2 linked regions of the Mastigocladopsis repens PCC 10914 genome follow. The main gene of each other region encodes a partner of the protein of the gene in region 2 in a complex. Links are inferred from orthologs where the notes say so. Each region holds a gene or a part of one and is shown on either strand. Other genes may lie near its edges.

Region 1 (4,857 bases), 450 kb from region 2 along the record:
CTAGCATTGAGAACCTGCACAATAGCTGCTGGGGTTTCAGAATCACTACCAAAGGAAACGTTACTATCGGTGTGAACAACAACCGATATCATTTTTACTGGATCTCCCTTTTTTATATGAATTTCTTCAGTAATTTGAGTCATGACATCTTCAATGACTTGCTTATTAAAATGATGATTAGTTTCAATTCTTACGAAAGGCATCTTGGTTTTCTCCTCAAGAATTGTCTCAAAATCACTACCGTACCCTTTGAGTCGGGTAAATCTTGGTTTTCTAGGAACACATTTAATTCATATCTGTCTTGAAAGCCCTAACTTAATCTACAAACTGATCTGACACCATTCCAAATTTTGTGGAAGCAAAATCAACTTATGCCCTTGGGAGAGTGGTGGACATAGGTCTTAAACTCGCTCCCCTGACATCTATGGCTTTATATGTGGAAGCAAAATCAACTTATGCACTTGGGATGCTGGACATAGGAGCCATCAAAAACCTAACCCCCCTTCCCTACAAGTCCTAAGGGGGGCGCTCGCATGATTGCGCGCCCTACTGCCCAACTGCACTCCGTGCGGTTGCCTTGCTCTGAAGGAGCAGGGCAGTATACGGGCGATCACTACCTCTGCATAGTCGGGCTTTACTGCTTCAGCTGGAGGCAAAATGATACTATTAAAACAGTTTAAATTTAATCTGAAAACTAAAACTAATCATTTAGTAAACTTATTGGCTAGTTATCCTGCTGTTTTTTAGCAAATTCTCATGTACAACCCATCCCAAACAACAAAGGCGAGGCAGCGCGCCCTTCGGGCTTCCCGAGGACAGTTCTCAGGAGGATAACCCTGCCGGAAGAAACTGTCCGTCCTGCTGAAAGCATAGCCGCGTGGTTCCCCCGAGTGTGCAAACTGCCGCTTGATTGGGTTAAGAGTTTATAATCAATCCCAATCCTTATAATTCCCATCCTCCTAGATTCTGTATAATCTGCCATGCTAAAGACCTTGTTGGGCGACCCCAACGCTCGTAAACTTAAAAAATACCAACCTTACATTACAGAAATTAACCTTTTAGAGGAAGAAATAAAAGCCCTCCCGGATGAAGAGCTAAAGGGCAAAACAGCAGAGTTTAGACAGCGCCTGAAGAAAGGCGAAACTTTAGATGATATCCTGAGCGAAGCGTTTGCTGTAGTACGGGAAGCAGGACGGCGAGTGTTAGGGTTGCGGCACTTTGATGTTCAACTTTTAGGCGGTGTCATCCTGCATACAGGGCAAATTGCCGAAATGAAAACTGGTGAGGGCAAAACCCTAGTTGCAACATTGCCAAGTTATTTAAATGCTCTGACTGGAAAAGGCGTACACGTTGTTACTGTGAACGATTACCTGGCTCGTCGGGACGCAGAATGGATGGGACAGGTGCATCGCTTCTTGGGATTGAGTGTGGGGCTGATTCAGCAGAGCATGACCCCAACTGAACGCCAGAAAAACTACGGCTGTGACATTACTTATGTCACCAACAGCGAGGTGGGCTTTGACTACCTGCGCGATAATATGGCAACAGACATCAAAGACGTAGTGCAGCGCCCGTTCAATTACTGCGTGATTGACGAGGTAGACTCTATCCTAGTTGACGAGGCGCGGACTCCGTTGATTATTTCCGGACAGGTAGAAAGACCAACGGAAAAATACCTCAAAGCCGCCCAAATTGCAGCATCTCTGACAAAAGACGAGCATTACGAAGTGGATGAAAAAGCTCGTAACGTGCTGTTATCTGATGAAGGCTTTGCCGAAGCAGAACAGCTTTTGGGAGTCAAAGATTTATTTGACCCAGAAGACCCTTGGGCGCACTTCGTTTTCAATGCTATTAAGGCAAAAGAACTGTTCCTCAAAGACGTCAACTATATTGTCCGCAACTCTGAAGTCGTCATCGTAGATGAATTTACTGGTCGAGTCTTGCCAGGACGACGTTGGAGCGATGGACTGCACCAGGCAATTGAGGCAAAAGAACGAGTAGAAATTCAACCAGAAACTCAAACCCTAGCAACCATTACCTACCAAAACCTGTTCTTGCTTTATCCAAAACTCGGTGGAATGACCGGAACGGCAAAGACGGAAGAAGTCGAGTTGGAAAAAATTTACAAACTCGAAGTTACGATCATTCCGACCAACAGAACCAGAAGACGCCAAGACTTGTCTGATATGGTCTTTAAGACCGAACCGGGCAAGTGGGGAGCAATTGCCAAAGAATGTGCTGAAATGCACACACTCGGCAGACCAGTGTTGGTGGGGACGACTAGCGTGGAAAAATCTGAATATCTCAGCCAGTTGTTAAGGCAAATGGAGATTCCCCACGAACTGCTCAACGCTAGACCAGAGAACGTGGAGCGCGAAGCAGAAATTGTCGCCCAAGCAGGACGCAGAGGTGCTGTGACCATTGCTACCAACATGGCGGGTAGAGGGACTGACATTATCCTGGGTGGTAATGCCGAGTATATGTCACGTCTGAAGCTGCGGGAATACTTCATGCCTCGGGTTGTTAAGCCAGAAGATGAAGATATGTTCGGTATCCATAGAGCGTCTGGTTTACCGTCCCCGGGAACTGGAGGAGGTCAAGGCTTTGTCCCTGGAAAGAAAGTGAAAACTTGGAAAGCTTCGCCACAGGTTTTCCCCACTCAGCTTTCTAAAGAAACGGAGAAACTCCTCAAAGAAGCAGTGGACTCTGCTGTGCGGGAGTATGGCGATCGCAGCTTATCAGAACTGGAAGCAGAAGACAAAGTCGCTGTGGCGGTAGAAAAAGCCCCAACAGACGACCGCGTCATTCAGAAGTTGCGCGAAGCTTACAACCGTATCAAGCATGAGTACGAACAGTTCACAAGTCGTGAACACGATGAAGTCGTGGAATTAGGCGGTTTGCACGTCATTGGTACAGAACGCCACGAGTCGCGACGGATTGACAACCAGCTGCGGGGACGAGCAGGACGCCAAGGCGACCCTGGTTCGACAAGATTTTTCCTCAGCTTAGAAGATAACCTACTGCGGATTTTTGGTGGCGATCGCGTGGCACGCCTCATGGATGCCTTCCATGTAGAAGAGGATATGCCCATCGAATCCGGAATGCTCACCCGCAGTTTGGAAGGCGCTCAGAAAAAAGTCGAAACCTACTACTACGACATCCGTAAGCAGGTGTTTGAGTACGACGAGGTGATGAACAACCAACGCCGTGCTATCTATGCCGAACGCCGTCGGGTGCTAGAAGGGCAAGACTTGAAAGAACAAGTCATCAAGTACGCCGAAAAAACGATGGATGACATCGTTGACTTCTACATCAACCCAGACTTACCCTCAGAAGAGTGGGAATTAGATAAGTTGGTTGATAAGGTCAAAGAATTTGTCTATCTGTTGGAGGACTTGCAGCCCACTCAATTAGAAGATATGGGAATGGGCGAAATTAAAGCCTTCCTCCACGAACAAGTGCGGATTGCTTACGATCTCAAGGAAGCCCAAATTGACCAAATTCAGCACGGATTAATGCGGCAAGCGGAACGATTCTTTATCTTACAGCGCATTGATACCTTGTGGCGGGAACACCTGCAACAAATGGACGCCCTGCGTGAGTCCGTGGGATTACGGGGTTACGGTCAAAAAGACCCGCTGATTGAGTACAAGAGCGAGGGCTACGAATTATTCTTGGATATGATGACCAACATCCGCCGAGATGTGGTTTACTCCTTGTTCATGTTCCAGCCCCAGCCTCAAGCAGTAGCGCAACCTTCGGAGATGGTTTGAAGCTTTTAGCGATTAACAATTAGGCGGGTAAAGGTTTATCTAAGAACCTTTGCCCGTTTTTTAGTGTGACTATTATTGAACTCTCGCTTTTGTTGTGATTGCGCGAGTCCTAAGAGCAGATGCATTCAACCACTGAAGAATTTGATGCTGCTGTGGAGCAGTTGTCCTAATGTGACGTTGTCAGGTAGCAGAAAAATGCGGGCGATGATTGCTGACAACACCGCCAAAAATACTAGCACAATCAACAACGGTGTCATGAAATCACGATCAGTTACTAGCCGGGGTAAGGGTGCATCTGAAATTGAGTCATTCTTATCACCATTTAGCTCCACCTCTTTTATCAAGAGGACAAATCCGCCAATTTGAATGATGTCACCCGCCTTAAGATTATTACCTCTAACTCTCTTTCAACAAACCGTCCGCAACTACGGTTTGTTAGGAGAGGATAAAGCCTGAAACCCTTGTTTAATAGGTATTTCTAATCTTGCCATTCCGAAGGTGACAAAATAGGGCTAAGAAACAAAGAACCAAGCAAGATGCATAGTAACAAGTTAAGGTGAGGAGCAAGTTGTCGCGAATGCCCAAAGACCCAAAGGCGCTAGGAAGAACTTTGCATTCTTGTGTTGTGTAGTGAAAGTGCTTAACAGTTTTCTATCATAGATACAGAAACCCCTGCGGTTTTAACTTGAGAGGCTCCCATAACACCGACACCCGTAAAACTCATCTTTCAGGATTACCTGAGTTACGATGACGGGACTAAAAACTGCTATGAACCGGTACCTGGGAGACTGGTTTTAAGGAGAATACTCATGAATAAGCTTTTTTCAATAGACACGCTGTCTTCATATAATTGCGAAAAGGTCTTCAAGCTTTTGATAGTTGGCGTGACAGTATTGGGAGTCAGTTTTTTAATGCCTCAAGGGGCAGAGGCACAAAGTAGTTCCACTTCCAGTCCGAGTGGGGGCAACATTCTCAATTATCCTTCTGGGACGCGCATCTATCCGAATGGTGTTATTGACCCACCCAGGAGGAGAGCGATTTATCCAGCCACGACAGTCAAGAATGGCGACGGTTCTACCACTTA
Region 2 (2,981 bases):
GCAACTCGGCTCAAACAATCCTCTCAATAATGCAAGAGCTGCAATTAATGCCCTATCTACCTTGCGGACTTTTGCAGAAGTCGCCGAAGACAGGGGCATTCCTGTGGAAAATCTATACATTTAAGTAGTCATTTGTCCTGCATCTTTTGTTCTTACCAAATGACAAATAGCCCTTCTCCTGACCCAGACGCTACGCGTTGGCGTAGCCTGCGCTTTGCGCTTACGGGTTTACCAGTCGCCTACAGAAGGAAACCTTCTTGCAGCGCTGGCTCACAAATGACCAGTGACTAATATTACACAAGGTTTCGACTATGAGACTCACTGATGTTCGTCCTCAAAAAGGCTCAAAGAAACGCCGTCGTCGTTTAGGTAGGGGTGTTTCTGCGGGTCAGGGTGCTAGTGCTGGTAAAGGTATGCGTGGTCAAAACGCACGTTCCGGTGGCGGTACCCGACCTGGATTTGAAGGTGGTCAACAGCCATTGTACCGCCGTATCCCTAAGTTGAAAGGCTTTCCCCTCATCAACCGGAAAAAGTACACTACGATTAATGTAGAAAAGCTAGCCGCCCTGCCTGCAAATACAGAAGTTACGCTGACCTCGTTAAAAGAAGCAGGTATTCTCACTTCCTCACGAGGACCTTTGAAGATTTTGGGGGATGGGGAATTGAGCGTTCCGCTCAAGGTACACGCGGCAGCTTTCACAGGTACAGCTCGTAGCAAAATTGAGGCAGCTGGTGGGAGTTGCGAAGTTTTAGAGTGAGCCAAAACAGCGCACCAACAAGCCTACCCCAGCCAGCGCCTCACTTAACTAGTAAGGTAGCCCTTTATGATCAGTCGAGATAAAGCCCCAACGGCTCAAGAAACTTTTATGCAGATGGCGCAAGCAGCCGGTCTGCGAGGTCGGCTGCTTGTCACCGTCGGTATGATATTGTTGATTCGTCTTGGCATACATTTGCCTATACCAGGTATTAATCGAGACGAGTTTGCCAGCGCCATTCAAGGTAATAACCAAATATTAAGCTTTTTGGATATCTTTTCCGGGGGCGGACTCTCTGCTTTGGGAGTCTTTGCCTTGGGGATTTTGCCTTATATCAACGCCTCGATTATCATCCAATTGCTCACTGCTGCTATCCCAGCTTTAGAAAATTTACAGAAAAATGAAGGTGAAGCAGGACGAAGAAAGATTTCCCAGATTACACGCTATGTATCTTTAGGTTGGGGGATTATTCAAAGTGTTTTCTTGGCGGCGTTCTGGCTTAGACCTTTTGCCTTCAACTACGGACCGATTTTTGTGTTTGAGACAGCTCTTGCTCTCGTAGCTGGTTCTATGTTTGTCATGTGGGCATCAGAACTGATTACAGAGCGAGGTGTTGGTAATGGAGCATCTTTATTGATTTTTGTCAATATTGTGGCAACATTGCCAAAAGCTTTGGGTGACACAATCGATTTTGTACAGAGCGGCAGCCGGGAAACTGTGGGTCGCGTTATCGTGCTATTGCTGCTTTTTATAGCCACCATTATCGGTATTGTGTTTGTGCAGGAAGGCATCCGCCGCATCCCAATTATCTCGGCTCGCCGTCAGGTTGGTCGTCGAGTCTTTGCAGAGCAGCGTAACTACCTACCCTTGCGACTCAATCAAGGGGGCGTCATGCCCATTATCTTTGCTACTGCAATTCTGAGTTTGCCACTGTTGGCAGAAAACTTTATCCGCAATGCGGAGTATTCCAGAATTATTAGGACTTATCTTATCCCAGGCGGTTCAGGGGCTTGGGTCTATGCCTTGGTCTACTTAGTGTCCATCGTGTTCTTTAGCTACTTCTATTCTTCATTGATCGTCAACCCAGTTGATGTGGCACAGAACTTGAAGAAGATGGGTTCTAGTATTCCTGGCATTCGTCCAGGAAAGGCAACTAGCGAGTATATCGAGCGCGTGCTGAATCGACTCACTTTTTTGGGTGCGATCTTTTTGGGCTTGATTGCTATTATCCCTACCGCCGTTGAAAGTGCTTTGGGAGTGCCAACTTTTAAAGGACTAGGTGCTACCTCTTTGTTAATTCTGGTTGGCGTAGCAATTGATACATCAAGACAAATTCAAACCTATGTCATCTCTCAGCGCTATGAAGGAATGGTGAAACAATAGTGACACGAGTAATCTTCTTGGGACCGCCAGGAGCTGGTAAAGGAACTCAAGCTAAAACGCTGGCTAATGACTGCAATATTCCTCATATTTCTACGGGTGACATCCTCCGCCAAGCCTTAACAGACCAAACCCCTTTGGGTGCTAAAGCTCAAAGTTTTATGGACAAAGGTGAGTTGGTTCCTGACCAGCTAGTGGAGGAAATGGTGCAGGAACGTCTTAGCTTGACTGATACTAACTCAGGCTGGATTCTTGATGGCTTTCCCCGCACTGTGAATCAAGCAGTTTTCTTAGAGGAATTGCTGCACAAGCTAAACCAGCACGGCGAAAAGGTAGTCAATCTAGAAGTGCCAGATGAAATTGTGATAGCACGGTTGCTAGAGCGAGGCAGAAAAGATGACACCGAAGAGGTGATTCGTCGGCGCTTGGAAGTGTACCGCTCTGAAACAGCACCATTGATTGACTTTTACCACAGTCGCCATCAACTCCTTTGCGTCAACGGCAATCAGTCCCTAGAAGAAGTCAGCGCTGAATTGAAAAAGGTTATTGCCTCTTAAAAAGAGGCAATAGGTTACAGATGACAGGTGATAGGTTATGGGTTACAGAGAATACCTTACAGTTTAACGCTTATAGGTTTTTCCCTATCCCCTGTTCCCTATCTCCTAAGCAAATGTATGTCAATCTTGGATAAGATATATTAATAAACTGTTGATATATTCTTCGAAATATGTTCCTTTGCAGACTAGAACTAGCTGCAACAAACGAGGAGACTGTTGAGTTGAGGAAAAAAGTTGTCTAAGCAAGATTTGATTGAAATGGAAGGCACGGTCACCGAGTCACTACCAA

What was found. Proteins that work in one complex are often made in the same cells at the same time.
Region 1: the proteins of secY (region 2) and secA are in contact, whole or in part, in a crystal structure (PDB 3DIN), measured with the Thermotoga maritima proteins. The link is inferred for Mastigocladopsis repens PCC 10914 from one-to-one orthologs. Residues at the interface, in WP_004081795.1 of Thermotoga maritima: Glu108, Gly109, Glu110, Glu111, Ala236, Glu237, Arg238, Arg239, Ile240, Thr241, Ile242, Gln243, Tyr244, Ala245, Arg246, Arg247, Val248, Thr249, Gly250, Arg251, Arg252, Val253, Tyr254, Gly256, Ala257, Ser258, Thr259, Tyr260, Leu261, Pro262; in WP_004082002.1 of Thermotoga maritima: Glu261, Ala262, Arg263, Lys300, Ala301, Arg302, Thr303, Ile304, Ile305, Leu323, Tyr324, Asp325, Pro326, Val329, Ser330, Tyr333, Ile336, Lys340, Phe345, Val349, Glu363, Phe364, Tyr374, Ser375, Gly376, Gly377, Glu393, Ile395, Thr482, Ser483.

What each region holds. Positions count from the first base shown.
Region 1 is NZ_JH992901.1:153,109-157,965, reverse strand. Bases 661-3,973 are described here. They hold secA (preprotein translocase subunit SecA), read left to right. Parts: upstream 661-980; coding sequence 981-3,773; downstream 3,774-3,973. Other genes in these bases: MAS10914_RS0102710 (hypothetical protein), read right to left, coding at 3,899-3,973. Outside these bases: MAS10914_RS0102720 (phenylpyruvate tautomerase MIF-related protein), read right to left, coding at 1-203; more of MAS10914_RS0102710, read right to left, coding at 3,974-4,105; MAS10914_RS0102705 (hypothetical protein), read left to right, coding at 4,583-4,857. UniProt on the Escherichia coli protein: Required for protein export, interacts with the SecYEG preprotein conducting channel.
Region 2 is NZ_JH992901.1:608,192-611,172, forward strand. It holds secY (preprotein translocase subunit SecY), read left to right. Parts: upstream 1-824; coding sequence 825-2,138; downstream 2,139-2,981. Other genes in the region: rpsE (30S ribosomal protein S5), read left to right, coding at 1-124; rplO (50S ribosomal protein L15), read left to right, coding at 312-758; MAS10914_RS0104860 (adenylate kinase), read left to right, coding at 2,138-2,692; infA (translation initiation factor IF-1), read left to right, coding at 2,927-2,981. UniProt on the Escherichia coli protein: The central subunit of the protein translocation channel SecYEG. Consists of two halves formed by TMs 1-5 and 6-10.